DNA from 4 places in the Parasynechococcus sp. genome. Region 3 is predicted to be linked to each of the others. Evidence: predicted binding sites of a transcription regulator. Region 3 holds the regulator's gene; each other region holds the start of a gene.
What was found. The regulator NtcA, encoded in region 3, controls nitrogen genes in cyanobacteria. The targets are predictions, from matches to a motif close to GTANCNNNNGNTAC.
Positions count from the first base shown of each region.

Region 1 (7,698 bases), 320 kb from region 3:
GATCTTGTAGCTCTTGCCGTCGACCTTGACACCGCCGGCTTCATTGATTTCCTTGATCGCCATCTCCTCGACTTCTTTCAGAGTCGTTTCGGAGATCGCCATCGTTCCGCTAAGGGAATGAAGGATGCCAACCTTGATTTCACCATCAAAGTCGCTACCACCACCAGCGGAATCATCGCTGCCACCGCCACAGGCGGTCATCGTGACTCCCACTGTCGTGGCCGCGAATGCAGCGAGCAGACGCTTCGTAAACGTTGAATTCATAAAGCAAAGACACACGGTGGATGAGACCGCCATGAGGGCGACCATGGGACCGTATGAACCGACTTGGACCCGCTTTGTATCGACAATAACATTTTGGGAATTGCCGCGATTCGTTGACTTAATTCGGTAGCTGTTGCAACACAAATGCCTCCACGCTCTCGAGGCCTTCTCCGGTTTGAAGGTTTGTGAAACACCAGGGGCGCTCACCACGCATCCGCTTGGTGTCATGCTCCATGACCACAAGATCTGCACCCACCATGGATGCCAGATCGATTTTGTTGATCACCAAAAGGTCCGAACGGGTGATACCAGGCCCTCCCTTCCGTGGAATTTTGTCTCCAGCAGCCACATCGATGACATAGATACAGAGATCGACCAGTTCCGGACTGAAACTGGCGGCGAGGTTGTCACCACCGCTTTCCACCAGCACAAGATCAAGACCCGGAAACTGAGCCTCAAGCTCCGCCACTGCAGCCCGGTTGATCGAGCAGTCCTCTCGGATCGCCGTGTGCGGGCAACCGCCGGTCTCAACGCCTCGGATCCGTTCAGGCTCCAGAGCACCAGCCCGCGTCAGGAACTGGGCATCCTCCTGGGTGTAGATGTCGTTGGTAACGACAGCGAGCTGAAGCTGATCACGCAGGCGGCGGCACAACGCTTCCACCAGCGCTGTCTTTCCTGAGCCAACCGGGCCGGCGACTCCTAAACGCAGCTTGCTGCTCATCAGCTTCGAAACAGGCGTGAATAGAGCTCAGCATGGGCGAGCTGCGCCTGCCCGACACCGACACCACCACTCCACAACGTCCGAGGATCACGATCAAGCAGCTGCTCAGCCTGATCGGCGATCAAGGGAAGCGCTCTTTGCTGCAGCACCTGGGCCCGGGACGGACCCAACGGCAACAGCCTGACCGCTGCACTGAGCTGATTGGCTACCCAGCTGTAGAGGTAACCCTGCACCATTTCTCTGTCTGACAGCTTCAAAGCCCTCGCGGCCCAGGCCCATGACGCCGGCCAGGCCAGAGATAAAGGAGCCGGCAGGGAATGGCCCATCTCTGCCAACAACAGCAGCAAGGACTGGCCCATCTGACGATGCTGCGCGCGCAGCTCGGCGGCATCACGCGTCGCCAGGAGCCAGCCGTCCAGATTCAACAGACGCTGGCGCGCCGCAGCATCCCCACGCCGAACCCAGGCCGAGCAGTCATCGGCGAGAGTCACCAGCGACGCTGCCTCCAGCCGCAGGGAGCCCCTGGTCAGCTCTGCCTCCAGCCAGCCCTCGAGAGCCCTTTCGTCCGCGAGCATGCCGGCCTGAATCTGCACTTCCAGGCCCTCGGAATAACTGAATCCTCCGACCGGTAAAGCCGGACTCACCAGCTGAAGCAGGGCAAGCGATGTCATCCGTGCTGATGCACTCCATAAGCACCCGCCTCCGGAGCGAACGACCGGACGCACCGACTCAGTTTGAGACCTCGGCTCTTCAGCAGATCGGCGAGGACGGAATCATCCAGCAAGAACAGCTCCTGCTGATGAAGCTCGAGGGCAACATGGCGATTGCCCAGGTGATAGACGGCCTGCATCAACTCCAGTGGAGTCGCGGCCTGCACGCGCAGCAACGCCTCGGGTGCCGCTGTCACCTCCACCCGCGTGATTCCATCAGCATCACAGAGTTGATCTCCGGGCTGGAGCGATTGGTCCCGCGGCAACTGCAGCAGCACCTCCCGGCCGCAGACCGTGCGGCGACGACCTCGCAGCACCGTTCTTTCATCAGCCGTCAGGGGCAATCGCAGATCTGGCTTCAAGGAATTGGGAGCGAGGCGCTGCTCCAGCACAAGCACCGATTCCATCACCCATCCCATCCCGATTGGTTGGGAGCCTGCCCAGCAGCAGCGGATGGCTTGGTATGGATTGCTACAGAGATGTCGAGAGCAGCCATGGAGCGTGGCAACCATGCAACGACTCGAGCCCTGGCACGGCCACTGCAGGCTGCAGTTCACAACCAATGACGGCGGCAGAACCCGTCACCAGGGTGGCTGCCGTGCTCCGTTCAAACTGCTGCGGGCGGAGGCGGGGGACGACGGCCGCTGCGAGCTGCCCCTTCTTCACACCGCCGGTGGCCTGGTGGGCGGCGATCAGCTCAGCATCGACTTGAACCTGAAAGCTGAAAGCCGCAGCCTGATCACCAGCGTGGCTGCTCAGAAGGTCTATGGCTCTGTCGGCCGCAGCCGCCTGAATCCCGATGGAGCCTGGTCCAGGCAGGGCGTGACCTGCACCCTGGATGACAACAGCGATCTGGAATGGCTGCCTCAGGAAATGGTGCTGTACGCCGATGCACTGTTTCACCAATCGTTGAGGGTGTGCCTGCCGGAGAACGCCTCATTTCTCAGTGCGGAGATCGTGCGGCTGGGGCGGACCGCCGCGGAGGAACGGCTGAATCAGGGATGCTGGCGCTCATGCCTGGAGATTCAGCGCCATGGAGCCGAATCACCGCGCTGGGAGCTGGTGGATCGGCTGGAGCTCGGTGGATCGAGCCTGACGGACTGCCACGGACTGGCCGGTGCACCGGTGTTCGGGTCCCTGGTGTGGGCGGCACCCAAGCCGCTCAGTCCCGAAGCGATCTCCATGCTGCTGAAGGATGCACGGGACGACCGGCATGGCCTGATCGGCACGATGCGCTGCAGCACGCTGGATCAAGGGCTTGTTGCCCGCTACATCGGTCCTTCGAGCCGGGATGCCCGCTTCTGGTTCAGCCGCATCTGGGCTCGGACACGGGCATTGCGGGGTCTCGCCCTTCCCCGCATCCCGCGGGTCTGGCCTTTACAAGAACAGCCCTTGCAGGACCAGCCGTTGCAGAGCTTGATGTTCAAGGAGAACACTGCTGAGGCCATTGCGGAGACACACTGACCATGACCGAGTCTTCCCATGCATCTCAGTCCTCAGGAAAAGGACAAGCTCCTGATCGTGACCGCGGCCCTGCTGGCTGAGCGACGGCTCAACCGCGGCCTCAAGCTCAATCACCCTGAGGCGACGGCCTGGCTGAGCTTCCTGGTTCTGGAAGGCGCCCGTGACGGCAAAAGCGTTGCGGAACTGATGCAGGAGGGCACCACCTGGCTGAGCCGTGATCAGGTGATGGACGGTGTCGCGGAGCTGGTGCATGAAGTGCAGATCGAGGCGGTCTTCCCCGATGGCACCAAGCTCGTCACCCTGCACGACCCCATTCGCTGAGGACGTCCCTGATGCCACCCCTGATTCCCGGCGAACTGCTTCCGGAACCCGGCGAAATCGAACTCAACGCCGGTCGCCCTGTGACCACCATCAGCGTCGCCAACAGCGGCGACCGCCCCGTGCAGGTGGGCTCCCACTTCCACTTCGCTGAAGCCAACGCCGCTCTGCAGTTCGACCGGATCGCCGCTCGCGGGCAACGGCTCGACATCCCCGCCGGCACAGCGATCCGGTTCGAGCCCGGCGACAGCCGGGACGTGAACCTGATTCCCTTCGCCGGCGCACGGCGTGTGGTCGGCTTCAACGGCCAGATCAACGGACCCCTTGACGCCTGATCCATGCCTTTCCGCATCTCCCGCAAGACCTACGCCGAGACCTACGGACCAACCACAGGCGACCGGGTCCGCCTCGCCGACACCGATCTGATCCTCGAAGTCGAGAAGGACTACACCGTCTATGGCGATGAGGTGAAATTCGGGGGCGGCAAAGTCATCCGCGACGGCATGGGCCAGTCCCAGATCCCACGGGCAGGTGGCGCCGTGGACACGGTGATCACCAACGCCCTGATCCTCGACTGGTGGGGCATCGTCAAGGCTGACGTGGGCCTGAAGGACGGCCGGATCGTGGGCATCGGCAAAGCCGGCAACCCTGACACTCAGGAGGGGGTGACGATCATCGTGGGACCGGGCACCGAAGCGATCGCCGGCGAGGGCCACATCCTCACCGCCGGTGGCATCGACACCCACATCCACTTCATCTGCCCGCAGCAGATCGAAACCGCCCTGGCCAGTGGTGTGACGACCCTGATGGGTGGCGGAACCGGACCAGCCACCGGCACCAACGCCACCACCTGCACCCCCGGCGCCTTCCACATCGCCAGCATGCTGCAGGCCGCTGAAGGCCTGCCGGTGAATCTGGGCTTCTTCGGCAAAGGCAACGCCAGCACACCTGAGGCCCTGGAAGAGCAGGTGCTGGCAGGGGCCTGCGGGCTCAAGCTGCATGAGGACTGGGGCACGACACCGGCAGCGATCGATGCCTGTCTGTCGGTCGCGGACCGGATGGATGTGCAGGTCTGCATCCACACCGACACCCTCAACGAAGCGGGCTTCGTTGAGGACACGATCGCCGCGATCAAGGGTCGCACCATCCACACGTTCCATACAGAAGGTGCCGGCGGTGGTCATGCCCCCGACATCATCAAGATCTGCGGTGAAGCGAACGTGCTGCCCAGCAGCACCAACCCCACCCGGCCCTACACCCGCAACACGCTCGAGGAGCACCTCGACATGCTGATGGTGTGTCACCACCTGGATCCGAAGATCCCTGAGGACGTGGCCTTTGCCGAATCACGCATCCGCCGCGAAACGATTGCCGCCGAAGACATCCTTCACGACCTGGGTGCCTTCTCGATCATTGCCAGCGATTCCCAGGCCATGGGCCGCGTTGGCGAAGTGATCACCCGAACCTTCCAGACGGCCCACAAGATGAAGGTGCAGCGGGGAGCGCTCCCGGAGGATTCCGATCGCAACGACAACCACCGGCTCAAGCGCTACATCGCCAAAGTGACCATCAATCCGGCCCTGGCCCACGGCATCAGCAGCGAGGTTGGATCCGTCGAAACCGGCAAACTCGCCGATCTGGTGCTCTGGAAGCCTGGTTTCTTCGGCATCCGTCCTGAACTGGTGCTCAAGGGAGGTTCCATCGTGTGGGCCCAGATGGGTGATGCCAACGCCTCGATCCCAACCCCGGGCCCTGTGCATGGCAGGCCGATGTTCGGAGCGTTCGGCAAGGCACTGGTCCACAACTGCCTCACCTTCGTCAGCCAGGCAGCGATGGATGCCGACATCCAGAGCCAACTCGGGCTGGAACGGACCTGCCTGGCCGTCCAAGACACCCGCAGCGTTGGCAAAAGCGCTCTGAAGCTCAATTCCAGCCTGCCCAATGTGAGCGTGGACCCGCAGACCTATGAAGTGTTCGCCGACGGCGAACTGCTCACCTGCGAACCCGCGGAGGTGCTTCCCCTCGCGCAGCGCTATCTGCTGCTTTGAGCACCACCCTGCTGGTGGTGCAGCATGTCGACCACGAAGGTCCCGACCTGATTGCCGATCTGGCCCGGGAACGGCAAATGCAGATCGACGTCCGGCGGCCATCTCTGGGAGATCCCTTCCCTGATCCGGATGGGTGCCGCAACACCATCGCCTTGGTGCTGGGAGGCCCCATGAGCGTGAACGACCGCCTGCAGCCAGGCATGGACTGGCTGCAACGGGAACTGGACTGGCTGACGTCCTGGCATCAGCAGCAGAAACCGGTCCTGGGGATCTGCCTGGGCGCACAACTCCTGACGATGGCGGCCGGGGGAAGCGTTGAACAGCTGCTGGTGGGCCACCCGGCGCACCCCTTGAAGGAGGTTGGCTTCGGTGCCATCCACTGGGTTGTTGACCCAAGCGAGGAGCCGCTGCTGCAGGGGCTTCATCCCAGCGAGACCGTGCTGCATTGGCATGGCGATCGCATCCGCCTGCCCTCCGAAGCAACACTGCTGGGTTCATCACTGCACTGCAAGGAGCAGGTGTTCCGGGTCAAACGCCATGCCATCGGCTTGCAGTGCCATCTGGAAGTCTCCGGTTCCAGCCTGGAGAACTGGATCAGAGCTGATCGCAGCTATGTGGTGAACGCCATGGGAGCGGATGGGCCAGAACAACTTCAGAACGACTGGAAACGCCAAAGTGCGGATCTGAACCGCAGTGGCCGAAGGCTCTTTTCCAATGCTCTGACTCAACTCCTGGCTGAGCTTTGAGATCAGAAGTTGATGCCTGGATCAATGATGTGTTGGAGGCTGCTGGTGTGAGAAGACAGCCTCCGAGGAAGAAAGGCCAGTTTCATCCCTCAAATCTTTTTTAGTTGAGCAGAAGATTAAAAACAGTTTAAGAGGATACAGATTTCTTTTTTCTCCTGGTGGATTCACGTTGTCTGGAACGCCACGGGAGATCAGCCGAAGACCGCATTCAGAGGGGGGCTTCACGTCACCAGAGATACGCAAATCACATGCTGATCCCGCTTTTGGAACCCAAGTCGAGCAATGTGTAGCAACGGCAACCCATGCGCCCCCTGTCGAGTTTTTGGATGCGTGCATCCATTGTTCTGGCGATGTTCACCCAGTACCGACCGACCGACGGGTACGACGAATATTTCTGCCGTGAACAATCCGCACCCCGGGAAGATCTCGAACCGCTGCTGTCGTCCCTCGGCGCCATGGGACTGGCGGAACTGAACCGCAGCCACGCATCCGCCAGCAACCTGCTGCGGCGTCTTGGAGCCACATTTCGCCTGAATGGCTCAGGGCTTCAGGGCGGTGAGCGGATCCTGCCCTTCGACCCTCTACCCCGGCTGATCCACCGCCAGGACTGGTCTGTACTGGAACGAGGGTTGTTTCAACGCCTGGAAGCCATCGATCAGTTTCTTGAGGATGTCTATGGCCCGCAGATGATCCTCCGGGACGGTGTGATTCCCCGTGAAGATGTGGAAAGTTCCCAGGGGTGGCGCCCGCAGATGCAGGGCATCACCACTCCCCTCAACCGCTGGTGCCACATCTCCGGGCTGGATCTGATCCGGGACGGAGAGGGAACTTGGCGTGTTCTGGAGGACAACCTGCGATGCCCCTCGGGAGTGGCCTACTTCCTGGAGAACCGGCGCGTGATGAAGCGGTTGTTCCCGAGCCTGTTCGAAGGGCGCATCGTGCAACCGATCGACGATTACCCATCGCATCTGCTGCGCACGTTGCAGGATCTGGCTCCGTGGAGCGATGCACCGAGGGTTGTTCTGCTCACCCCTGGAGTGTTCAACAGTGCGTACTTCGAGCACAGCTACCTGGCCCAGCAGATGGGGATCACCCTGGTGGAGGGCCGGGATCTGATCTGTGAGGACGGTCGGGTCTGGATGCGCAGCACCGCTGGACGGGAGCCTGTCGATGTCATCTACCGCCGCATCGACGATGACTTTCTCGATCCCACGGTCTTCCGTCGTGATTCGATGCTCGGCGTGCCGGGCCTGATCGATGTGATGCGATCCGGTCGGGTTGCGATCGCCAATGCCCCCGGCACCGGAGTCGCCGATGACAAGCTCATCTACGCCTACGTGCCGTCCATGATCCGTTACTACCTCAATGAGGAGCCGATCATTGACAACGTTCCCACCTATCTGTGCTCCAGGGACGACGATCTGCGT
Region 1 covers NZ_JBJLJL010000008.1:556,365-564,062, reverse strand. The annotation lists gene urtA (urea ABC transporter substrate-binding protein) at 1-264, opposite strand, end outside; gene ureG (urease accessory protein UreG) at 383-985, opposite strand; gene ACJ0G7_RS07455 (urease accessory protein UreF) at 985-1,656, opposite strand; gene ureE (urease accessory protein UreE) at 1,653-2,102, opposite strand; gene ACJ0G7_RS07445 (urease accessory protein UreD) at 2,206-3,159, shown strand; gene ACJ0G7_RS07440 (urease subunit gamma) at 3,178-3,480, shown strand; gene ACJ0G7_RS07435 (urease subunit beta) at 3,492-3,812, shown strand; gene ureC (urease subunit alpha) at 3,816-5,525, shown strand; gene ACJ0G7_RS07425 (type 1 glutamine amidotransferase) at 5,522-6,271, shown strand; gene ACJ0G7_RS07420 (circularly permuted type 2 ATP-grasp protein) at 6,622-7,698, shown strand, end outside.
Region 1: ACJ0G7_RS07445 (urease accessory protein UreD) is a predicted target of NtcA. The motif match lies at 2,157-2,170, and genes of this name have one in related genera.

Region 2 (7,698 bases), on a different contig from region 3:
CGTGGAAACGGTGAAGACCCACGTGGGCAATGCGATGGACAAGCTCGGTGCCCGCGATCGCACCCAGATGGCCGTCACGGCGATGCTCTACGGCTTGATTGATCCGTTGCCCTGATCGGCTTAGGTCACGGACTGTCCCCGGATTGGGGTGGTCGACCCGCCAGGCGCGAGGCATGGTGAGTGCGTTGCAGGCACTGGATCCTGCGGCACGTCAATCCAATGAAAATTGAACTCGCCCACGCCTACCCGATCGGCACGATGATCCTGGAAGGCCATCATCAGCCGTTTCACGCCCTGGCTTGTCCGCTGAAGCCTGTGATCATCAAACGCGCTCGTCGTTGAGTTCGGCCGATCAACGGGGCCTAAACGGCGACCTTCTTCGAGAGATCCGTCTGAATCATCAACATCAGCCGCTCCGGCGATTTGTACTGCCGCGGCAGGGAACGGTGAAGCAAGCGCAGCCGGTCCCAGCAGACGGTGCGTTGAAGTTCCCTGCCTGTTTTGCCTTGCCGGATCAGGATCTTCAGTGCCTTGCAGTACAGCGGGTAGCTGGCCTCGAGCTCACCGATGCTCAGGCTTGATGTTGTCATGCAGCACCTTCGTTTTTGCTGCGTCATTGTGCGCTGCCATGCCGGATCGCATCGCCTCCCATTTGGGGACATTCGTTCTGTCCCCGGATGGGGGTAGTGAGCACAGCCCGCATCGAGGTTGTATGACCTCGAGTTGCAGAACCACGGGTGGACACGATCGAAACCCATATCGCCAAGGACCGCGAGGAACTGGCCAGAGCCCAGGCCAGCGGTAACGAGGCCAAGGCACGGCATTACGCCACGGAACTGGAGGGGCTTGAGACCTACCGCAGCCATCACCCCGACGATCACAAGGATCCCACCTCGCTTGAGGTGCATTGCGATCTCAACCCAGACGCCCCTGAATGTCGCGTCTATGACGACTGACAACGGCGATTCCGGAATGATTCCTCTGCCTGGCAAGGATGGGCAGAGGGAGCAGCTCTGGGATGGATCTGACGCCGTATCTCCAGCACCAGCCAAGGTCGGTTGACGATGAGCCGCTGTTGTCTGTGGCGATCACAGGCAGGATTGCGCTGGCGATGAAGGGGCGTTTTTTTCTGCGTTGCTTCTGTGAAAGTCTCACGGAACGGGCCCAGATCGGGTGCGCCGTGACCGATGAAGAGTCCTGCTTGACGTATCTCGATCAGGACCAGTTTGAATTGCTTCTGTGCACCGATCTGCTGGAACGTGGCAATGGTTTTGAGTTGGTTCGCAAAGCAAGGGACAAGCAGCCGGATCTGAAGGTTGTTGTTCTGGCTCTGAGCGATGCCATCCCGGTGGAGTACGACGCTGCCCCCTGGCTTGAGGCTGTGGTCGCTGAAGCTGACATCATCGAAGATCGCAAACCCCTGGAAGCTGCCGTGCTGGCCGTGATGGGACATCACTCCTATCGCAGCCCTTCGCTGCGCTCCGACGAGCTTCCTTACCTGAGCTGCCCGAGGCTGACCCCCCGGGAATATGAAGTGCTGGATCGTCTTGCCCGCGGCATGTCCGATCGGGAGATCGCCGAGGATCTTGTGGTTACCGAAGAAACCGCTCGCACCTACACCAAGCGCCTGCTGCGCACGCTTGAGGTGAATAACAGAGTGCAGGCGGTGCTGAAGGGAATGCGTTGCGGAATGGTTCAGATCTGAGCCATTGATTCACCCCAGATGGGGGTAGATCCCGTTGGAACGGAGACGCGTTAATGCAACACAATCAACCCCACGGAGCTCATGACGGCTATCACATTCACCCATGAACCGACCATTGCTGAGCTCTGTGAAACCGAAGCTGTTTACATCCGTGCCATGGACTATCTCGTGGCCGATGGAGTGAAGGAAAGCGAAGCCTGCAAGAGCGTCTGCTGGCGTCGTCTGAATCGTCTGCATCAGGCCATGCCGGATCGCTACTGCGATCCACGCAGCCTGTTTCTCTCGCTTCACCAGGCCCGCCGGCGTCGCCTTGCCGTTCAGCCCAGCTCCAGGCATGCCAGACCGTAGATGTTCTGATCATGGCCGTTGTCCAGGCTGCCCCTGTACATGCGATGGGTGGCTCCCATCCGCCGGAACCCCTTGGCGCCCGCCACGGTTCGGGCGGATCGGTTATGGCCTGGGGTGTCGATGAGGATGATGCCCTTGTGCCGGTCCATGGCATTGCTCAGCAACAGGGATGCGATGCCCGGTTCTTCCGCCAGCAGAGGGCCGATGCGCCAGCCCTGCCCGATGGGCAGCAGGCATGGGCGGATGCGCACGTAGCCATGGCATTGCTGCGTTGCATCCATGGCCACGAACACATCCCCTGCCCGGTGATTCAGCCACTGTTCCAGGAAGTGAGGTCTCGGGCTGATTTCATGGCGTTCGTCATAGGCCTGAACGGCATCGATCGAGATGTTCCCGAGTGGAACAACCGTGATGTCGTTGCGATGCAGCAACCGGCTGCTCGGATGGGTCGATGACTCCTCCAGGCACAGATGTTGCCGCCGCGTGGTGATGGAATCCCTTCGGAACCCTTCACGCTGGTAGAACTCCACCATCGTCGGTGCGGCTTCCAGCCCGATGCACGTCACATCAGCGAGAGACGTCAGTGCGTGTTCCCACAATCGCTTGCCGACACCACGGCCGCGATGGTCCGGGTGAACCACGAAGAGACCGATGAAGCCGTAATCAGGGTTGTATTTCACGGCGGCGATGCAGCCCACGGGCTCGTCGTTCTGCCATGCCAGCCACACACCCTGGTTTCCCGTGTTGGCGTAGATCGCGATGTCGCCAACACCGGGAGCGAAATCTTCCTGACGCGCCAGTTGGGTGATGAAGTTGAGGTCCGTGTCCTGAAAGGCTCGGATCTCCAGGGACGACTTCACGGCAGCACTCACACCAAGCGTTGGCCGTTGTTGCTCACTTGTCGCTTCTCGGCCGTGCGATCCGGATCGTGCTTGGCCGCAGTGCACAGGCCAGAGCATGGAAGGGTTGGTGGGTTCCCTCAACAATCAGGCTTCCCATCGGTTGTGCCTGAGCCAAGTCGAGTTTCATGGCATTGCCTCGAACTGGTTCTGTCTACTCCGGCTGAGTCCTGAGGCCCAATCCCCATCTGGGGACAACCTTGCTTGCTGGATGTTTGTTGGCTTACACAGGCAAGTTGTGTTGCCTCCGCTTCTGATGTTCTGACGGATTGATGACAGACAGGCCCTCAATGACTTAGCAATCAAGAAGGAGCAACAGGATCGACATGGTCATGACACCGATGTCTGTCAAGCCGACCGAGGACACCCTGATTGATGCACTGCGGGGTTGCCAGGGGCGCCAGGAACTGAAGCAGCTCGAACAGCGACTCGCCACGGTGGAGGATGCGCCTCCCCTGTTCGACTGGATCTGCGACCTGCTGGTCAAGCGGCGTCTTTCCAGAATCCTGGCGGCGAAGCTGCTCTTGCAGCTCCATCAGACCTGATTCGCGTTCGGCTCGATCTGTTATTTGATGCCGTACGTCTCGATGGGATTCTCTTCCCCCATGGCCTGACGCCGCCTCAGCTCGAACTCCAGCTGCCGGAGCTTTTCGGCGTTTTTGATGTTTTCTCCTTCCGTCCAGTGATGCGGGTGAGCTAACCGCGACTGCAGCTCTGCGATGTGACTGATGAGTTGTCTCGCGGGGGCCTCGGAGCCTTGGGTCAACATCACTATGGTCGGCCCACCGCAAAGGTCACTCAGCGGTTCTACTCATGCGGCCCGCACGCCGGCGCTCATCCTGGGACCGCCGTTTCAGTGCCGCATGGCGGAACGCCGTTTCCAGCCGGGTGAGTCTTGGTTGTTTGTCCTTCACGGCCGCTTCCCCGCGGGCGCGGGCGGCGTTGATGAAATCGTCAGCCTTGGTTCCACTCAATCCGCTCATGTTTCGTGTTCATCTCTCTTCACGATGCCCGCAAGCTCGTGTGAACAGTTGCAATCAACAGCCCTTCTTTCGAATTGAAGCCTGAAAACCCCTTGGCATGAAGCCGGAAGTGCACAAAAAAACCGGGCCGATGTCGGCCCGGTTTGCAAGGTTTGGGTCTGGGCAATCAGCACCAGTTGGCAGCCATCTCCTCGTAGGACACGCCACGGACGTAGGTGTTGCCGCGGTAGGTGAGAGGGGTGGCTGGGTTGCCACCGGCAGCTCTGTTGCTCAGATAGCTGCTGCGGCGATAGGTGAGTTGAACCGGTGCGGAGGCATCAGCAGAAACCTGCTGGTTGTACTCGGCACCGCGATAAAGCAGAGCGGACATGATGAGTTCCTCGAAGCAAGCTCAGGTCCCCGTTCCATGGCCTGAGTCGAACTGCGCTTCGCAGCGATTGCGAAGTGAACGTGTGTAGCTGTTGCTACGACCCTTTTATAAGACTTTGGGCGGTTGGATGGTCGTTCAGGTTGATACCGAACTCTCAAGATCGTTCCCAAGGGGAAGGCCGCCCCTCCCGGATGGGAAGGACGGCCTATCTCGCTCGTTTGTGCATAGCAATCGACCTAATCAGTGATGCTTCAAGGGTGTTGGAACCTCAAGCAAATGGACTGAAGAAACGGTCGAAGCGTCTGGCTTGATGGCGCCTGGGGCCAGGGAGTCCAGAGGTTGGGCCGGCATCCTTCAGGGCACCTTGGTCTTGGGCGGTGCAGAGGATGGTCGACTGGTCGGACGCACAGCTGTGTCGTCGCAGACGAAAGGCCCACGCATGGGTGGAAACTGTTGGAGCAGGGGCCGGAAAGTCAGGCTGCTTCTGGGATGTGCTCAGGTGGAGTGTCGGCCGTCATGGCTCCTCCGATCTCGATGCACACAGTGTTGGTGTTCCAGGCGACAAAGACAATCGGTGTTAAGGCGCATTGCCTCGAGGCAGCGGAACGCCGAAGTTGGAGACGGCGTGCCTCGAGCGACTGGGATCAGCCGCTCAGAACATCGACATCGCCTTGATTTTGCTCACCTTCTTCTGATCCAGTCCCTGGAGATCATCCATGGCGATCAGCTTCTGTTTGATCATGTCGGCCAGTACGAACAGCACGTTGCCTTCCTCAAATTCAGAACGTCCTTCGTATTGATAACGTTCAGTACTGAGATAGTCGTGTAATTTCCAAACGGATTCTGCTGAATCAAGCTGGCTTGATTGCTCCTGCAATGTGTTGATCAAGGCAGTGATCGAACGATGCTTGCCGAGCTCAAAGGCATGTCGGGCAACGGTTTGTTCTTCGAGTGTCCAGTCTGTTGCCGACATGAAAAAGATTGTGGTGAGGGGGAATCAGGTGTGATCAGGGTCGATCAAGAGCGATGATGATCCCGAAGCAGTGGCAGCTGAAACCAGGGTGTGGATGGCGAATCATGATGTTCACGATGATAGCCAAAGTGGTAACAGGCTGCGAAAGACAAGACAGGATTGAGCGCCAGGCTGCGAGAGGTAATGCCCGGTTGTGACGTCACTCCTCTCCGGTGTGGCATCCAGGTTCCCACCAGAAACAACTGACATGAACTGATGATCAGTGGCAGAACGCAGAACAGCAGTAATGGCAGTGCATGATCGGTCTGATGGTGGCGCGTCAGGTTGAAGAGAACGAACCAGAAGCCACTCAGGTTCAGCAATTGTTTCCAGCTCAGATAGTTGCCCATGAAGTGGACATACCAACTGAAGATGCCGTCATTGGTGGAGCGTTGATAGTCAGGATCCCGATCGGATTCAGGTGCCTGATGATGGTGTCGGTGGTTCCGGCAGCAGAGCCTGTAGGACAGGCCGGCGTAAAGAAACAGGCAGACCCTGCCGATCAGGCGGTTCAGCCCAGGCTGTTTTGGAACGAGGCTGTTGTGCATGGCGTCGTGGGCCACGATGAACAGTCCCGTGTGCAGAAACGCCCTGACCAGGACAACCGCGCCGAGCAGCAGCGGTGGGATCTGATCCAGCGACAGGTTCAGGCTGAAGGCCAGCGTCAGCAGCCAGGCTGATCCGATCAGACCAGCCAGGGCAAGACCCTGCTGGCCCTGACGGTTCAACTCACTTACCACCCAGTTTGAGCAATTCAGCCGGGGAGGCGAGCAGGTCGATGGCCACAAAATAGATCTTGTCGTTTTCATCCAGCAGGAAGCGCCAGGCCACGTTCATGCCCACCTCGCGTCCGAACCAGGGCGTCTGCACCTTGCCGGTGACCTTGATCTGGTTGAAGCCGCCCTCGGTCGGCTCGCCGTATCCGCCCTGAGGCATCAGCTTCAGGTTCTGGCAATCCCGCTTGAAGAACTTGAGGATGGCGTCGCGTCCGACGATCGGACGCTGGAACGGGGGCTGCAGCGCGCCGTCATCCAGGAAAAGATTGATCAGCTGATCGAAGTCGTTGGCGTTGAGCAGCTGCATGTAACTCAGGATGGTCTGGTTCAGCACCCCGGGAATGAAGATCTCCTCGCGCTGATCCTCCGGGGTGGGAGCCACGATCGGCTCGGTCACCACATCGCTGTCGTTCACGTCAGGGTCATAGCCCATGTCGACCACGAAGTTGCGAAGCAACGTGATCTGCTGGCCCTGCTCCACTTTCTTGACGGCCTCCAGCACGGAATTGGCGTTGGCAGACAGCCTGTATCCCTGAGGGATCGGCGCCACCTTGCCCTGACGCATGAATTCGCCCAGTTCGTACCAGAAGCAGAGCTTCACGTTCACCGACCAGTAGGCGTAGCGAGCCGAAATCGGGCTGTTGATCTTGGCGGCCAGGTCACACATCACCTTGGTCTGCTCGTCGAAGCTCATCGCCAGGATCTCGTCCAGCGTCGGTCGAGCCAGAGCCATGCGGGCTGCGCCGGGGGCCGCCACCGTGATGGTCTGCCCCATCTCCAGATAGGCAAACCAGATCAGAGCCAGCTGGTCTTCCGCGCTCAGCAGCTTGAAGCGCGCCGTGATCGCCGGAACGGCATCCGCGGTCAACGTGTCCGGGAAGATCTGGCGAGCTTTGTCGAGCGTGAACATCCGCGGAGGGCACAGAGCGGCCGAACCGTAACACTATGTTTCGGGTTCGCGCGTACCTGGCGTGTCTTCGCGCTGTTGCGGCTGTGATCTGGTATAAGTCTGTCCGGTTTGTCCGACGGGTCGCCCCCGGTCACGGCTCGTCAGGCAGCGAAACGTCCGCTCCGCCTGGTGCTTTGCGGATCTGATCGGGCCCGTCTCAAAGGGGAAGGCCGCCCCTCCCGGATGGGAAGGACGGCCTATCTCGCTCGTTTGTGCATAGCAATCGACCTAATCAGTGATGCTTCAAGGGTGTTGGAACCTCAAGCAAATGGACTGAAGAAACGGTCGAAGCGTCTGGCTTGATGGCGCCTGGGGCCAGGGAGTCCAGAGGTTGGGCCGGCATCCTTCAGGGCACCTTGGTCTTGGGCGGTGCAGAGGATGGTCGACTGGTCGGACGCACAGCTGTGTCGTCGCAGACGAAAGGCCCACGCATGGGTGGAAACTGTTGGAGCAGGGGCCGGAAAGTCAGGCTGCTTCTGGGATGTGCTCAGGTGGAGTGTCGGCCGTCATGGCTCCTCCGATCTCGATGCACACAGTGTTGGTGTTCCAGGCGACAAAGACAATCGGTGTTAAGGCGCATTGCCGTGATGGCTGCCGCCGATCCAGTCTTGGGGTGGCGTGCCTGCCTCCGTGGTCACGGTCGGACACCACCATGT
Region 2 covers NZ_JBJLJL010000010.1:3,408-11,105, forward strand. The annotation lists gene ACJ0G7_RS09805 (LuxR C-terminal-related transcriptional regulator) at 1-115, shown strand, start outside; gene ACJ0G7_RS09810 (hypothetical protein) at 220-342, shown strand; gene ACJ0G7_RS09815 (DUF3136 domain-containing protein) at 363-590, opposite strand; gene ACJ0G7_RS09820 (CP12 domain-containing protein) at 738-956, shown strand; gene ACJ0G7_RS09825 (LuxR C-terminal-related transcriptional regulator) at 1,019-1,705, shown strand; gene ACJ0G7_RS09830 (DUF3136 domain-containing protein) at 1,787-2,053, shown strand; gene ACJ0G7_RS09835 (GNAT family N-acetyltransferase) at 2,023-2,913, opposite strand; gene ACJ0G7_RS09840 (hypothetical protein) at 3,279-3,497, shown strand; gene ACJ0G7_RS09845 (hypothetical protein) at 3,747-3,935, opposite strand; gene ACJ0G7_RS09850 (DUF4278 domain-containing protein) at 4,102-4,305, opposite strand; gene ACJ0G7_RS09855 (hypothetical protein) at 4,958-5,278, opposite strand; gene ACJ0G7_RS09860 (fatty acid desaturase) at 5,323-6,126, opposite strand; gene ACJ0G7_RS09865 (orange carotenoid-binding protein) at 6,047-7,003, opposite strand.
Region 2: ACJ0G7_RS09850 (DUF4278 domain-containing protein) is a predicted target of NtcA. The motif match lies at 4,390-4,403, and genes of this name have one in related genera.

Region 3 (7,698 bases):
CGATGGCTGGTGGTCAGGCTTGCGGTCATCGCGTCGGGTGTCACCAGGGATACACCCTGCAGACCTCGAATGTAGCGGCGCGATGCGACTCCACAAGGCCATTGACACTACGGATGGTGTGCTGTGAAATCAGGTTCATGGTGGATCCCTCCGAGACCCGAGCCGACGGGCGTCGTCCAGATGCCCTTCGGCCGTTTGAAGTGAGCTGGGATCCGATGGGGTTCGCTCTCAGTTCATTGATCGTGCGCACCGGACGCACTGCTGTTCTGTGCAGCGTCTGCCTCGAAGAGACGGTGCCGCGCTGGCGGAAGGGGAACGGACTGGGCTGGATCAGCGCTGAATACCGGCTCCTGCCCGGCTCCACACCTCAGAGGCAGTCGCGGGAACTGCTCAAGCTCTCCGGCCGCACCCAGGAGATTCAGCGATTGATCGGCCGCAGCCTGCGCGCCGCGGTGGACCTGGAAGCTCTCGGAGAACGCAGCCTGCTGATCGATTGTGATGTGATCCAGGCGGATGCCGGCACCCGAACCGCGTCGGTCACCGGGGCCTGGATGGCTCTGCAGCTGGCCTGTGACCGTCTGATCGCCCAGGGGATCCTGGAACGCCAGCCGATCCGGAGCCAGGTGGCAGCGGTGTCCGTCGGACTCCTGGAGGGCAGGCCGCTGCTGGATCTGGATTACAGCGAAGACAGCCGAGCTGACGTTGATCTGAATGTGGTGGCCTCAGGCGACGGGAGTCTCCTGGAGATCCAGGGCACGGCCGAAGGAGCTCCGTTCAGCCGCGGACAGCTGAACGTCCTGCTGGATCTGGCGCAGCCCGGGCTTGACGCCCTTCTGGCCGCCCAGAGCCATGCCCTGAGCAGCCGCAGCTGATTGCGTAATAACGGCTACACAGCTGAACAGGGTCGATCCTTAACTTTTAATCAGTCGAAACGGATTGTTGGGAACCAGCAGTGGGTTCAGCCGTTACGTCGCCGTTTCGGCCCATGCGCCCCAGGACCAGCCGGTCAGCTCATCCCGCTCGCTGCTTGATGTCATCAGAGATCTGGACGGCGCCAGCACGGAACTTGTCGAACGAAACAAGACCATCTTCTTTCCAGGTGATCCCGCCGAGCGGGTTTACCTGATCCGGCGCGGTGCCGTGCGGCTTTCCAGGGTCTATGAGTCGGGCGAAGAGATCACCGTCGCTCTGCTTCGTGAGAACAGCCTGTTCGGGGTGCTGTCGCTGCTCACAGGCCACCGTTCCGATCGCTTCTATCACGCTGTCGCCTTCACCCGGGTGGAGATGGTGACGGCACCGGCCGGCTCAGTCCGTGCCGCGATCGAGGCCGACACCGCAGTCGGGCTCAGGCTGCTTCAGGGTCTCTCCAGCAGGATTCTGCAGACCGAAACAATGATCGAGACCCTCACGCACCGGGACATGTCCTCCCGCCTGGTGAGTTTTCTGCTGGTGCTCTGTCGGGACTTCGGCGTGCCGGACCAACTGGGCATCACCATCGACCTCCGCCTCTCCCATCAGGCCATCGCCGAGGCGATCGGCTCCACGCGGGTCACGATCACCCGACTGCTGGGAGACTTGCGTCAATCCGGTCTCGTTCAGATTGACCGCAAGAAGATCACGGTTCTGGATCCGATTGCTCTGGCCAAGCGGTTCAGCTGAGAGTCGGCCCCACTGGGAGGTGACGCCGTGAGCGGATGGCTGCTGATCATCGCGCTGCTGGTGCTCGGCGGCGTGCTTTCAGCTCTGGGCGACAGGTTGGGCAGCCGTGTCGGCAAGGCACGCCTCAGCCTGTTCAACATGCGACCCCGACGGACGGCGGTGCTGATCACGGTGCTCACCGGCAGCCTGATCAGTGCGCTGTCCCTCGGTCTGATGCTGCTGGTCAGCCGTCAGTTGCGGGTTGGGCTGTTTGAGCTCGACGGACTGCAACAGAAACTTCAGGACAGCCGCCGCCAGCTGCAGCAGAACAGAGGTGCCCTGGAGTCAGCCGAGGAAGAACGTCGTCAGGCCATTGCCCAGACGCAACGCATCGATGCCGAGCTGTCGACGGCCAAGCAGCGGGCAGCGACACTTCGTGAGGAGCTGGAGCCTCTGCAGCAGCAGCGCGTCCGGCTGGAGGCCGAGCAGCAGCGCCTCAGCCGCGACATTCAGCAGCGGGACAGGGACATCAAGGCCCGGGACGCAGACATCCGCCGCACCGAGGAGGAACTCAAGCGGGTTCGGGCCAGCATCCAAGCCGGTGAGGCGGAACTCAAGGAGCTGGAGCGCAACCTGATCGCCCTGCGCCGCGGTTCCGTGGTTCTCAGCAGCGGAGAGGCTCTGGCCACAGCCACCATCCGACTGGAGAGTGCAGGACAGGCGAAGACGGTGATCGACCGTTTGCTGCAGGACGCGAATCTCACGGCCTACCAGCAGGTCCGACCCGGTGAGACCCCCGACCGACAGATCCTCCTGGTTCCCCGGAACGATGTGCAGCGTCTGCGGACGATCATCAGCAAGCCGGGCACATGGGTGGTTTCGATCCGCTCTGCCACCAACGTGCTGCGCGGAGAGACCATCGTCTATGCCTTTCCTGACGTCCGACCGAACCGGCGCATCAGTCGCAGCGGCGAAGTCCTGGCGTCGGCAACCCTCCCGGACCAGGATCGATCACCGGAGATGGTCCGCCGCCGCCTGAACCTTCTGCTCGCCTCTGCGTTCGCCGAGGTTCAGCGTCGTGGCTCCCTCGTGGAAGGACTCCAGTTCGACGGGACGGTCTTCGCTCAGCTCGGCCTGGCTCTGGTGGACCGCCCCGAAGGAGAGGGGGATCTGACCCTTGAGGTGATCGCCGAGAGCGACAGCGACAGTGGCGATCCGGTGCTGGTGGCGTTTCGGGTCAGCCCATGAGCCGACTGGCCGGTGTTGATCCCGGGAGAAGCAAATGCGGCCTCGTGCTTGTGGACACCGAATCCCTCCAGGTGCTCAGCGGGGCTGTCGTGATCTGCGAGCAGGTTCTGGACCGGCTGAGCGACTGGCAGGTCGCCGGAGGACTGGACGGGATCGTGCTGGGTGACGGCACCGGCAGTGCGGCATGGCTGCCGAAGCTGCGGTCCCTCGCTCCTGTTCAGCAGGTGAATGAATACGGCACCACCCTGCGGGCCCGCCGTCGCTACTGGGAGCTGTGGCCTCCCAGGGGGTGGCAGCGGCTGATTCCCCGCGGCCTGCTGATCCCACCCGAGGAGCTTGATGCGATCGCCGCCCTTGTGATGGTGGAGGACAGCCTGGGAACACCGTGCCGTTGGTCGGGTGCGAAACAGCGCCTCAGAAGCGGGCCCGAACGGTGAAGGTGTAATCACCGCCGGGTTCAAGTCGATAATCCGAGCGCACCAGGAATCGACGCAGAGCGTCCTGGATCAGAGCCCGCCCCAGGGAGGGCTCCACGGTCAGGTCACCGCAATCAAACGCCCAGCGGAACTGCCACTGAAAGCCCCCGGCCGCCACCTCCCCCTCAACGCACTGCTCGCTGAAGCACTGGCGCAACACCCGGAGGTGGGCCGTGGTGGCGGGGAGTGCTGTCATCCGCCGCTGGCAAGACTCTGCGGCCGGTAGGCATTGATCCAGTTGCCGGCCCGTTCCATGCCCTGGCGCTGAATGCGTCCCAGACCATCAAGAACGGCATCCAGCACAGCATCCACACAAGGTTCCTCGACCTTGCTGAAAGCACCGAGCACATGCGACACGGTTCTGGCCCGTCGCTCATCGGGAGTGTCCGCAGGGGCACCGATTCCGATCCTCAGCCGAGGGAACTCCTGCCCGCCGAGATGCTGAATCGTGCTGCGCAGGCCGTTGTGACCGCCTGCACTGCCCTGAGCACGCAGTCGCAGGCGACCCAGAGGGAGGTCCATGTCATCCACCAGAACCAGCAGCTGATCCGCTGTCAGTCCGAACCAATCGAGCGCAGCTCTGATCGATCGACCGCTGTCGTTCATGTAGGTCTGGGGCATCAGCAGGCGCAAGCGCGCCTCGCCATGACCGACCTCGCTGGCCAGGCCGTGCAACTTGCTCTGCTGACGGAACTGAACACCCTCCCGGGAGGCCAACCGCTCCAGAACCATGAACCCGATGTTGTGGCGGGTCCCCGCATATTTCGGCCCTGGATTGCCCAGACCGACCACCAGCCTCAGATCTGCGGACATCGGCCGGATCAGACCTGGGGTGAATCGTTGTCCTGGGGCGAGTCTCCGGAGCCATCCTCGAGCTCGGGATCGGCCATGGCCTTGTTGATCTCCCGCTCGAACTCCTTGGAGGCGGACTGAAATCCTTTCAGCGTTTTCCCCAGCGTCTTGCCGAGTTCCGGAAGACGCTTGGGACCGAAGACAAGCAAGGCAACGGCGCCGATCACCGCCATCTCAGGGAGGCCGACGCCGAAGACATTCATGACAACCGATCAGCCGAGGCCGTTCCAGTTGACGTTGATGCCTTCCAGGATCAGGGACTTGTTGTACAGCTGAAGGATCACCAGCAGAAAGACGAGGAAGAGCACCATGAAGATCCCCATGACCGGGGTGGTTCCCCAGCCAGGCACGACCTTGCCGTACTCGGAGTTCAGAGGGCGGAGGAGGTCTCCCAGACGGGTGCGTTGAGCCATGGCGACGCTTGGTCTCGGGTGGTGAAAAGTGCCGATACTGTAGGGGCCGGCTCCGGCTTGGAGTCGATCCTGTCGAGAGATGTGATGGAAACGTCTTCCCCGGCCATGTCGGTGGCGATCGGTGTGCTGGCTGTGTTGCTGAGCCTCACCGGCTTTGGTGTCTATCAGGCGTTCGGTCCCCCATCCAAGGCGCTGGATGACCCGTTCGACGATCACGAGGATTGAACCAACCGCAGATCGGCAAGCTCCCCCGGCCGTAGCTCGATGGCCTGAGCCGGTTCACCCCCCTGGCGGGACACGAGCCAGCCTTCCCTGGGTTCCCAACGGCAGCGCGATGGCCCTGGATTGAGACAGCGGAGGCCCAGGCCGTCATCCTCCGGCCGCAGCGCCACAGGAACAAGCTCCCCGGCGAGAGCTGGCAACCATCGCCGCGACGTCGGGTGTCCGGCGAGAGGACCACTCCAACCCGGCTCGCGGAAGGCGATCGCCGCCTGGGGCACGCAAGCGCTGCTCCATGAGCCGGTGACCGGCATCAGAGCCAGTCGCTGACGGTGCCAACCACGATCCGCCCCAGGGTCAGGCCAGGTCGGACCGCGCAGCAGGGAGACACCGATCCGTTCGGGCATCACATCCACCCCCTGGGGTCCATCCAGCAGGACGGCCAGTCCCCCCCCAGGGGCGTTCACCTGGGTGGCAAGCCAGGAGATCAGCGGCACTTCCCATCGCGACTGCTCCCGCGACGTGCGTGCCATGGCCGGACGCTCCAGGACAGTGCCGGCGGAGTCCGCCGCATAGCGGACCGCTGCGGAGGCAAGGGGCAGCTCCAGACGAAGCAGTTCATGGCGCTGGCTCCAGTCGATGCTGCAGATCAGCTCGATCCAGGGGCAGTCGGCCTGCAGACGCATGTCCAGGCGCATGACACTCGATCCCAGCCGGTAACGCTGCACGACATGGACCACCAGGGGGCCGCGCTCCAGCAGCTGGCATGGCCCCAGCACCTCAACCGCCAGGGGATGGCGGCGGTACTCCGCTGCAAGATCCCAGGCGTCCCAGAACTCCCCGCGGTCCTGGAAACGGGCCAGCTGCAGCGGACCTGCCAGCTGAGCCACCCCCTGACTGTCACGCAACTGGAGCAGCCCTCCCGGCCCGCAGTCCACCTCCAGCAATCCATTGCTGACCCTCCAGCGATCGCCATCCAGTCGCTGCAGCTTCACCGGAGCCCGGATTGGAGTGACCTCAACCGCTGATGCATCGCATCGGTTGAGAGCGACCGAACTGATCCCGCTCTGAAGGGGTAGCTGCACCCACACTCCCCCGGTGGGACACGCCTGTCGCGGCAGAACCATGTCAGCCCCCGACCACGCCCCGGCAGGCAGACGCAGCAGGGGCGACCAGCGCGCCAACGGCTGCAGACCGAACCAGAGCCAGGTCTCCCGACAGCGGGAAGGGCCGGCCGAGCCCCCGCATAGCTGCCGCAGCTGATGGTCACGCTGAGACACCGCCTTCCTCCGGGCTGAACGCCAGACCGCTTCGGCCTGGTCGAACACCTCCGGGATGGAGGTTCCTGGAAGGATGTCGTGAAACTGCTGAAACAACAGCGGTTTCCAGTCCCCCATCTCACCTGCCGTCCCTGAACATCCCCCCAGGGCAGCGACGGCATCCACCTCACGCAGCAACCGCTCCAGCGTGCGGTTGTGTCGCTTCTGGTCCGGACGGCTCGTGGCACAGCCGCGGTGCAGCTCCAGATACAGCTCATCCCGCCAGACGGGAAGACGACCGGCGTGTGGCTCAAGGGAAGCCAGATGATCCCTCACCGTTCCAGCACTCCGTTTGGGCGCCTGGGGCATGGCGTCCCAGAGCCGCATCTGCTCGAGCATCTCGTCGGTCGGTCCGCCGCCGTGATCTCCCACGCCCGGGATCCAAAGCGCCCGGTCCAACCCTGTCGCCAGCTGCCAATCCCGCTGTTCATTCAGCATGTCCAGCGGTTCACCCCGCCGGCCGATCGGCGGCAGCATCAGAGCGAACAGCTCAGCACCGCCACGGCTGCGCCAGCGGAACAGACGATGGGGGAAGGGCTGGTCAGCATTCCACGCCAGCTTGTGGGTGCAGAACCAACGCACGCCTGTGCGCTCCGCCACGGCCGGCAGACCGGCGGTGAACCCGAAGCTGTCCGGCAACCAGGCCAACTCATGGGTCCACTCCGGGAAGACGCGCCGGCTGTAGGCCTGCCCCAGGTGGAACTGCTGCCAGAGCGACGCACTGCTCACCAGCACGCAGTCCGTTTCAACCCAGGGACCGTTGATCGGTTCCCAGCGCCCGGCTCGGCTGGCGGCACGCACGCCGGCGAACAGCGCCGGCCGATGCCGCTCCAGCCATTCGTAGAGGGCCGGGGTCGAATGGGCGAAATGGAGCTCAGGCCAGCGCTGCAGCAGCTGCAGTGCGGACCGGAATGTTCGCTCCGCAGCCTGCCAGGTGTCGGCGACCGGCCAGAGCCAGGCCAGATCGAGGTGGGCGTGACCCAGCCAGTGCAGAGATCCCGGTGCCGGCTCAGCACGGGCCAGATGATTCTCCACTGCATCCAGGGCCTGCAGGGAAAGGGGATCCAGCTGTTGCCACTGCGCCGGCAGGTCTCCACCGGCCGCGAGATGCAGCTGCAATGCCTCAGGGAGCAAGACCCGATCTGGGTCCGACGCCTCGCAACACGGCTCGAGATTCAGACAGCTGCTGATCAGAGCGCCGTCATCGTGCAGAGGGCTGCTGAGCTCCAGAAGCAGCTGCAGCGGTTTCCCCTCACGACAGCGATCGGGAACGATCCAACGGCAGGCGGTGTCGAAGAGGTCTCCCTCATGCACGAGCTCCCCATCCACCCAGAGCCGCATCCGCTCAGCCCACCAGCTCAGGGCGAGACGTCCGCGACTCTCGGGAGACCGACTCCAGCTCTGCGGCCAGGACAGATTCTGCTCAAGACGGATCCAGCCACGTCCGCGCGGCCAGATCAAAAGTCCGCGCGCAGCCCAGTCAGGACGGTGCTCCCGGCCCCAGGCATCCCCGAGATGGGGAGGGCGATCACC
Region 3 covers NZ_JBJLJL010000008.1:236,617-244,314, forward strand. The annotation lists gene ACJ0G7_RS05815 (cob(I)yrinic acid a,c-diamide adenosyltransferase) at 1-29, opposite strand, end outside; gene rph (ribonuclease PH) at 138-872, shown strand; gene ntcA (global nitrogen regulator NtcA) at 940-1,659, shown strand; gene ACJ0G7_RS05830 (DUF3084 domain-containing protein) at 1,687-2,886, shown strand; gene ACJ0G7_RS05835 (resolvase) at 2,883-3,323, shown strand; gene ACJ0G7_RS05840 (DUF3146 family protein) at 3,301-3,558, opposite strand; gene pth (aminoacyl-tRNA hydrolase) at 3,555-4,175, opposite strand; gene ACJ0G7_RS05850 (TatA/E family twin arginine-targeting protein translocase) at 4,184-4,417, opposite strand; gene psbH (photosystem II reaction center phosphoprotein PsbH) at 4,427-4,627, opposite strand; gene psbN (photosystem II reaction center protein PsbN) at 4,712-4,852, shown strand; gene ACJ0G7_RS05865 (alpha-mannosidase) at 4,840-7,698, opposite strand, start outside.

Region 4 (7,698 bases), on a different contig from region 3:
CGCGGCCCACCGGCAGGGCGTTGCCATCCGGTGCCTGGCCGGTGCCGGTGGAGCAGTAGCCGCCGGCGGCGATCAGGCGGTCGAAGGCGGAACGATCCACCATCAGGTCCTGAATCGGCGGGAAGGCCCGGGCGCGCCAGGGCTCCAGGGTGAGCTCCGCACCGTCCTGGAATTCGCGCAGGTACAGCTGACACACCGATGTGGCCCCGCGCGGACCGTGCGCCTGGCCGTTCACCAGGAAACCGCAGCTGCCGCAGATTCCCTCGCGGCAGTCGTGTTCGAAGCCGATCGGTCGCTGCCCGTTGCTGATCAGCTGTTCATTGAGCTGATCGAGGGCTTCCAGCAGCGACAGATCCGGGGAGACGCGATCGAGGGTATGGCTTTCGTAGCCGCCGGGTTGGTGGCGGTCTGTTTGCCGCCAGATGCGCAGGGTGAGCTTCATCGGTAACTGCGGGTGCTCGGTTGCAGGGCGGTGAACTGCAGCGGCTCGCCGTGGCGGATCGGTTCCCCGTCATCCTGGTGCTCCCAGGCTGCGATGTGCGCGAAGTTGGCGTCATCGCGCTGTGCCTCCCCTTCCGCGCTCTGGTGCTCCTCCCGGAAGTGAGCGCCGCAGGATTCCTCCCGGGCCAGGGCATCCCGCAGCATCAGCTGGGCCAGCCCGAAGAAATCCCGCACCCGCAGAGCCTTCTCCAGCTCGGCATTGGGCCCATGGCCCTCACCAGGCACCCGCACCTCCTCCGAGAACCGCTGCTCCAGGGCCGATACCCGGGCCAGTCCATCCCGCAGATCCTCGGCGCGGCGACTGATGCCGCAGCGGTCGATCATCAGGGCCCCCAGATCGCGATGGAAGCTGTCCACCGGTCGCTCCCCCCTGGCGCCGAGCAGGGCCTCGATGCGGCGGCGGGTGCTGTGCAGGGCCTCCTGGCAGGCCGGATGGTCCGGGCTCACCGCCTCTGAGGGTGTGCCCGCCAACCAGGCGGTCACCGTGGAGGGGGCGATGAAGTAGCCATCGGCCAGGCCCTGCATCAGGGCACTGGCACCGAGGCGGTTGGCGCCGTGTTCGGAGTAGTTGGCTTCCCCCAGCACGAACAGCCCCGGGATCGAACTCATCAGCTGGTAGTCAACCCAGAGCCCTCCCATCGTGTAGTGGGGGGCGGGATAGATGCGCATCGGCGTGCGATAGGGATCGTCGCCGCTGATCCGCTCATACATCGTCATCAGGTTGCCGTAACGGGCGGCAATGACGTCGCGGCCCTCGGTTCTGATCGCGTCGGTGAGATCCAGGTACACCGAGCGTCCGCCTGGACCGACGCCGTGACCGGTATTGCAGAGTTCCCGGGCGCGGCGGGAGGCCACATCTCGGGGCGTCATGTTGCCGTAGGTGGGATACATCCGCTCGAGGAAGTAATCCCGCTCCTGCTCCGGGATGTCCGCGGGGGCGCGCTGATCGCCGGGCTGCTTCGGCAGCCAGATGCGCCCGTCGTTGCGCAGGCTTTCGCTCATCAGCGTCAGCTTGCTCTGGAAGGCATCACCGCTGGGGATGCAGGTGGGATGGATCTGGGTGAAGCAGGGATTGGCGAACAGGGCTCCCTTGCGGTGCGCCCGCCAGATGGCACTGGCATTCGATTTCAGGGCATTCGTCGACAGGAAGTAGACGTTGCTGTACCCACCGCTGCACAGCAGCACCGCCCGTGCTGTGTGCACCTCCAGTTCGCCCGTCACCGTGTGACGCGTCACCACCCCCCGGGCCACGCCATCGACGGTGATCAGCTCCAGCATGTCGCGCCGTGTGAGCAGCCTCACCCGGCCCAGCTCCACCTGACGCATCAGGGCCTGATACGCGCCATACAGCAGCTGCTGTCCGGTCTGGCCGCGGGCATAGAAGGTGCGGCTCACCAGCGCCCCCCCGAAGCTGCGGGTGGCCAGGCTGCCGCCGTATTCGCGGGCGAACGGCACCCCCTGGGCGACGCATTGATCAATGATGCCGCTGCTGATTTCCGCCAGCCGCTGGCAGCCGCTTTCCCGGGCCCGGAAGTCGCCGCCTTTCAGGGTGTCGGTGAACAGGCGGCTGACGCTGTCGCCATCCACCGCCATCGCCCGGGCTGCATTGATGCCGCCCTGGGCCGCTACCGAGTGGGCCCGCCGCGGACTGTCGTGATAGCTGAGCACCGTCACCCGGTAGCCCTGCTGGGCCAGGGTGGCGGCGGCTGAGGCGCCGGCCAGGCCGGTGCCCACCACCAGCAGGTCGATCTGGCCTTTGCGCAGGGGGCTGATCAGCGGCAGGGATTCCCGGGTGCGTCGCCAGGCGTCGGCGATCGGTCCTGTCGGAATGCGTGGATCGGGCAGTCCGCTCATGCGGCACCTCCCAGAGCCAGGCTGAGGCTGATCAGCAGGAAGCCCCCACCGATCAGGGCCGCCAGCAGTCGTCCACCCGTGCGCAGGGCGGAGCTGTTGGTTGGGCTCAACCAGCCGAGGCTGCGGTGGGCGGCCTCGGCGCCATGCAGGAGATGCAGCGCCAGCACCAGCGCCGCAGCGGCGTAAACCACGGCATTCAGCGGTTGCTGCAGCACGGAACTCAGCACCGCCCCCTCCTGCCCGGCTGCCGGTCGCGGCCAGCGCAGCTGATTGAGATGCACCACCAGAAACGCCAGCGTGAGCAGGCCGGCGATCCCTTTGCTGCGACTGGCCAGTGCGGCCAGGGGGGCATCGCGGCGGCTGCTGAGCTGGGCACTGTTGCCGGCCCGGCGGTTGGAGATGGCTTTGCTGATCGTGAGACTCACATGCAGGCCGGCGATCCCGGCCAGCCCGATCTCAAATGGCCTCAGCCAGGGACTGGTGTGCAGGGCGGTGGCGTAGGCCTCGAACCGCTCAGGCGCCAGCACCGCAGGGATCAGTCCGCCCAGGTGCACCAGCGTGAACAGCACCAGCAGCAAGCCACTCAGGGCAGCTCCGGTGCGGACGACAGCGGAGGGCAGCGCGATCATTCAGGACCTGTCGGTCAACGCCGCAACACATCATGGTGGAACGGAGTTGTCATGGTGAGGCTGCGTTGATCCCGTGAAGGACGTGCCCGTTGTGCCGCGTCGGCGTCGCCTCTGGATGGCCCTCGCCGCCCTGGCGTTCGCGTTGACGCTGCAGATCGGCTTCTGGCGTGCCGCCGCGACGCCGGAACCCGCACCACCGGCCGTGGACTGGGGAAGACCAGTGGCACCAGCGGCTTCGCCACCGCTGCGTCAGCCAACGCTGCCTCCGCTGCAGCTGGGTGCCTACATCACCAATGTCAACGACATTGATCTGCTCAATGACCAGTTCTCCATCGAGCTGCTGCTCTGGACCATCTGGCAGGGGGATCCGGATCAGAACCCCAGCGATCAGCTGCGCATCCTCAACGGCGTCTACAACGGCGACACCCAGCGGTTCGAGCGCATCCGCCGCGATCAGATCAACGGCAGCAGCTGGAGTCTCTACACCGTGCGCTCGCCGGTGGTGAAGCGTTGGCGGCTGCAGCGTTACCCCTTCGATGACCAGCTGCTGCATGTGCAGATCGGTCTGGAGGATCCGTTGCAGCCGGTCAACCTGGACGTGGTGCCCACCGATCCCAGCACGGTCAGCCCCGGGCTGATCTTGCCGGGCTGGATTCTCAAGCCCCCCAACGGCTATGCCTCCAGCATCAGCCTGATGAGTGATCTGGGCAGGCCCATGGCCGAGGTAGGGGCCGTTCGGCGTCAGCCCACGGTGTCCTTTGATCTGCCGATCCAGCGCCGCAGCCTGCTGTTCGTGGCGCCGGATTTTCTGGGCTACATGCTGGCCGTCGGCCTCTGCTGCATGAGCCTGCTGATCACCCGCAGCCGGGACGATCTGATCCTGGCGGCCGTGGTCTCCGCCGGAGGCAACTATGTGTTCATCGCTGGCCAGTTGCCGGTGACGGCGATGACCGGATTCATCGGCACGCTGCAGCTGATCATCTTTCTGGGAATCCTGTACGTGGTGGCGGCGGATGAATTGATCGACAACCAGCTCAGCCTGGTGAATGCCCGCTTTGCGCGGGTGTTGAAGGTGTTCCTGCTGCCCAGTTACGTGGGGATGACCCTGCTGGGAATCTGGTGGATCATTCCATGACCTCCGCAGCATCTCCTCAGCCCCGCCCCCCCGAGGTGGCCAATGGCTTCTGGACGCTGTTGACCTCGGCGATCACCATCGTGATCGTGCTGGTGGGCACGCTGCAGATTGAGCCGCGTCTGAGTGAGCGGCGCCTCAGGATTGATGAGCGTTACATCCTCACCTCCGAGGAGGTGGCGGCGCTGCCGCCTGAGACGCTGGCGGTGGTGCTGGATCGCTCGCCGGGTCAGGACCAGACCGGTTTCAGGTACCGGCTTCTGCAGCTGGTGCTGGAGCGCAGTGGTCGCCCCTTCGCTCTCGGGCTCAGCGAGCAGATCCAAAGCCAGGATGAAGCTGTCGCAGCCCTCCAGCAGGGGGCTGGGTCCTCACGCAATCCCTTCGCCATCAGCGTTGGTGTGTACGGGGCCGGGCTGGAGCTGAACCGGCGCCTGCGGGAGATTCCCATCCCCGTGACCGGCGGAATTCTTGGCCTGAGAGTCGGATGGAGCCACCGAAGCCAGCACGAACGGCTGGCTTCGGTGGGTTCCGTTGAAGACCTGCGCAGCGTTGTGCTGCTGCAGGGGCTGGGCTGGAGTGATGTGGAGATCTTCGATGCATCCGGGCTGCGCACCTTCACCGCCCGATCCGAGGATCTGTTCCGTCTTGTGGACAACCGCCGCGTGCAGCTGTTTCCGCGCGGCATTGATGAACTCGAGCGTGAAGCGACGATCGTGGCTTCCACCGCTGCGGGCACCGACCTCGATCCGAATCTGCTGATCACCTATCCCTTCGCCGGTTTCTTCTATGTCAGCCCTGACAATCAGTCGCTGGCGGATGCGATTCAGCTCGGTTTTGAGCGGGCGATCGCGGATGGTTCTTATCAGCAGTTGCTGGAGGAGCTGATCCTCACCCCTTGGCTGCGTCGCCATCTCGCCCTGGCGGACCGTCGCGTGATTGCCCTCCCCAATCCAGTGGCAGCGGATGTTCTGGCTGATGTGGATCCTCGCCACTGGATCGTTCCCTGGACTGATCTGCTGCAGGGGCGGATTCGCACTGGGGCTCAGTTCTGCACGGAGCAACGCCTGCAGGTGCTCTGCCCCTGACAGCTGTTGCTGGAGCAGCGAGAGGGTGTGTATCCGCCTGAACGACACAGCGGTTGACGTTTCCCTTATAAAGGTCTTGTAGCAACAGCTACCAACAACGTTCACCTCACTCCTGTGAGGCGCAGATCAACCAGGCCAAGGAACGGGGACCTGGATTTCTGAGGAACCACAGATGACCCTGACCTATCGCGGCCAGAAGTACGACCAGCAGACCGTTGCTGTCGCTCCTAACAAGCCTGCTCTGAAGTATCGCGGCGTTTCCTACGCCAAGTGATCAAGGGCTAATCACAGCGCACCCCCTGCCTTTGGTAGGGGGTTTTTTATGGCAGAAGCAGGAAAGGTCTGCGCGATTGGGACGCGGGCGCATAAGTACAAATACTTATTAGAAATGCATATGGCCGGATGGTCTCTGTTGAAACAGAAGGATGAATCAGGGCTGCTAAGGATGCCAAATAATCATCTTATTTCTTGCAAGCGGGATGGCGACTTCTATCGTTATCGCCTTCCTGTTGCTGATGAGTTTTTATGTTATTTATGCCGCGGTCAGAAGGCAGTACGTCATCAGAAAAAGGCAGCGGCGGTTGTTCCGCAGCAATCTTTATCAATGGCGTAAAGAGATGAAGGACAGTGTCCATTATCGCAAATATCGAGACAGAGGATAGGCAAGAGACTCAAGCAGTAAAGGGTTGATGGCTGGCACCTTCCTTCAGCGGCGAAAGGTCAAGGCAGCAACGATCGATGGCGTGTGTGCCGACAGCTGGAAAGAAGAAGCATTGAAGGCATTGGCTGTGTCCTCAAATCACAGCAGGGTTCTGAAGGAAATCCGTTGAGCTTCCTTCATCTGGAGCGTGTTGGTCCATAATCATTTCGGAAGAACTGCGTGAAGGTGGACTTCCAGACTGGGCTCGCTGAGGTTGACGGTGCTGGACACACCGTCGACTGAGAGCCCTCATGGGAGAACCCTCCCAGCGAGGTCAGTGACGTTCTGGACGTCTTTTCATGGAAGTGTTGGGTGGATCGGTGCAGTGGATCTGAGGCTTGCTCCTCATCGTCTTCTTTTGGTAGAGCCCCTGAAAAGCACCATCATCAAGGTTCGGATGCAATGGCTTTCGATTGATTGTTTGGATGGGTCATGCTTAAAGCTGTTATTTGGCTGGTTGATTGTGAGGCACTTGCCTCAGGCAGGTCTTCTATCACCGTTCTTATTCCGGACGAATCAGGGCACATCACCCGATCGGGGGATTGATGCAAAGCCTGCATTCCCCCACTTGGTGGGATCAGCGCGTCCACGGGCACGGGCTGGCATATCGCCGCAGCTCGGCGTGGCCGCTGGCGACCATTGACTGCTGGACGTTCGCCCCGTTGATGAACAGCTCGGCCACGGTCCTGCCATATCGGTCAGTCGTAATGCGGCGAATGCCCACCTTCTGGCTCATGAGCATTCCGTTGAGGTGATACTTCGCCGCCATGGCTGGAGCTGGCTTGGCGTTCTCCCCCTTCAGCTCTGGGGTGTCGATGCAAGCCAGCCTGACCTTTTCGCCTGTGGTCGTGGTGCAGGTATCGCCGTCGTAGCAGCTCTTGATGGTGACGGTGGGTAGGGCCGCGACGGGAGCTGAAGCCCCCAGCAGCATCACGGACATAAGTCCGATCGCAGTGGATCGAAAGCGCATCAGAACAGCTCCCTGTTTCAGATGTATCCATAACAACTGACGAACTCGCGTAGATTGTAAAGACTTTATTCGTATTTTCCATGCGCTACCTAATCCAGTGGACTTGCCCCGATGCAGGTTCATCGCCGGAACTGAACCAAGGCTTTAAGGACTACCTCACAGGTGGGAAAGCCATGGACGAGTTCGAAGGTTTCAAAATTCTGGCTCGCTTGATCATGCCGCAAAACGGCACCGGCGCTTTTATCGCAGAGGCTGAAAGCCTTGCCCACGTCTATAAACACACTGGGCCTTGGACCCGAGCTTTCAAGATTTCGGTGCAAATAACACCCGGACTTTCTGATGAAGAATGGGTGCAATCAGAGACAGACCTTTTTGGTTGATTCAAGGTTAAGGATAAGGATTTGTTCAGATACACACCCCCCAAAAAAAATGGGGGGTAAGTATGGTTCCTGTTTTTTGTGGTCTAGTCGGCACCCATCTGTAGGTCCGTACCACCACCCACTGCGCATTTGCGGTCGCTGAGTCGGGCTTGAACTGAACGACCTCCTGCTGATCTTCAATTCGCCAGCCATCTCTCGTCGCCGGGCTTCTACGGGGGGTCATGCGTAGCAAGATCCTTGCTCGGCAGATCAATTAGCGGTCATTGCGGTCGCTGTTCCAACCCTTCGGATCAAGGCGTTTCAAGAGACTTTCTTGCCTTCTACGAAACTGCTCCCTTCCTGTCAGCACAGGCCAACGCTCAAGCCGCAAAGCTCTACGGAATGATCTGAGGCAGCGACGCATACGGGACATACGAATGTTCTACACAGACCACTGAGCGAAATGTG
Region 4 covers NZ_JBJLJL010000001.1:47,274-54,971, reverse strand. The annotation lists gene ACJ0G7_RS00285 (succinate dehydrogenase/fumarate reductase iron-sulfur subunit) at 1-442, opposite strand, end outside; gene ACJ0G7_RS00280 (fumarate reductase/succinate dehydrogenase flavoprotein subunit) at 439-2,355, opposite strand; gene ACJ0G7_RS00275 (succinate dehydrogenase cytochrome b subunit) at 2,352-2,984, opposite strand; gene ACJ0G7_RS00270 (hypothetical protein) at 3,058-4,119, shown strand; gene ACJ0G7_RS00265 (hypothetical protein) at 4,116-5,201, shown strand; gene ACJ0G7_RS00260 (DUF4278 domain-containing protein) at 5,374-5,475, shown strand; gene ACJ0G7_RS00255 (hypothetical protein) at 5,681-5,863, shown strand; gene ACJ0G7_RS00250 (thermonuclease family protein) at 6,479-6,841, opposite strand; gene ACJ0G7_RS00245 (DUF3303 domain-containing protein) at 6,952-7,251, shown strand.
Region 4: ACJ0G7_RS00260 (DUF4278 domain-containing protein) is a predicted target of NtcA. The motif match lies at 5,280-5,293, and genes of this name have one in related genera.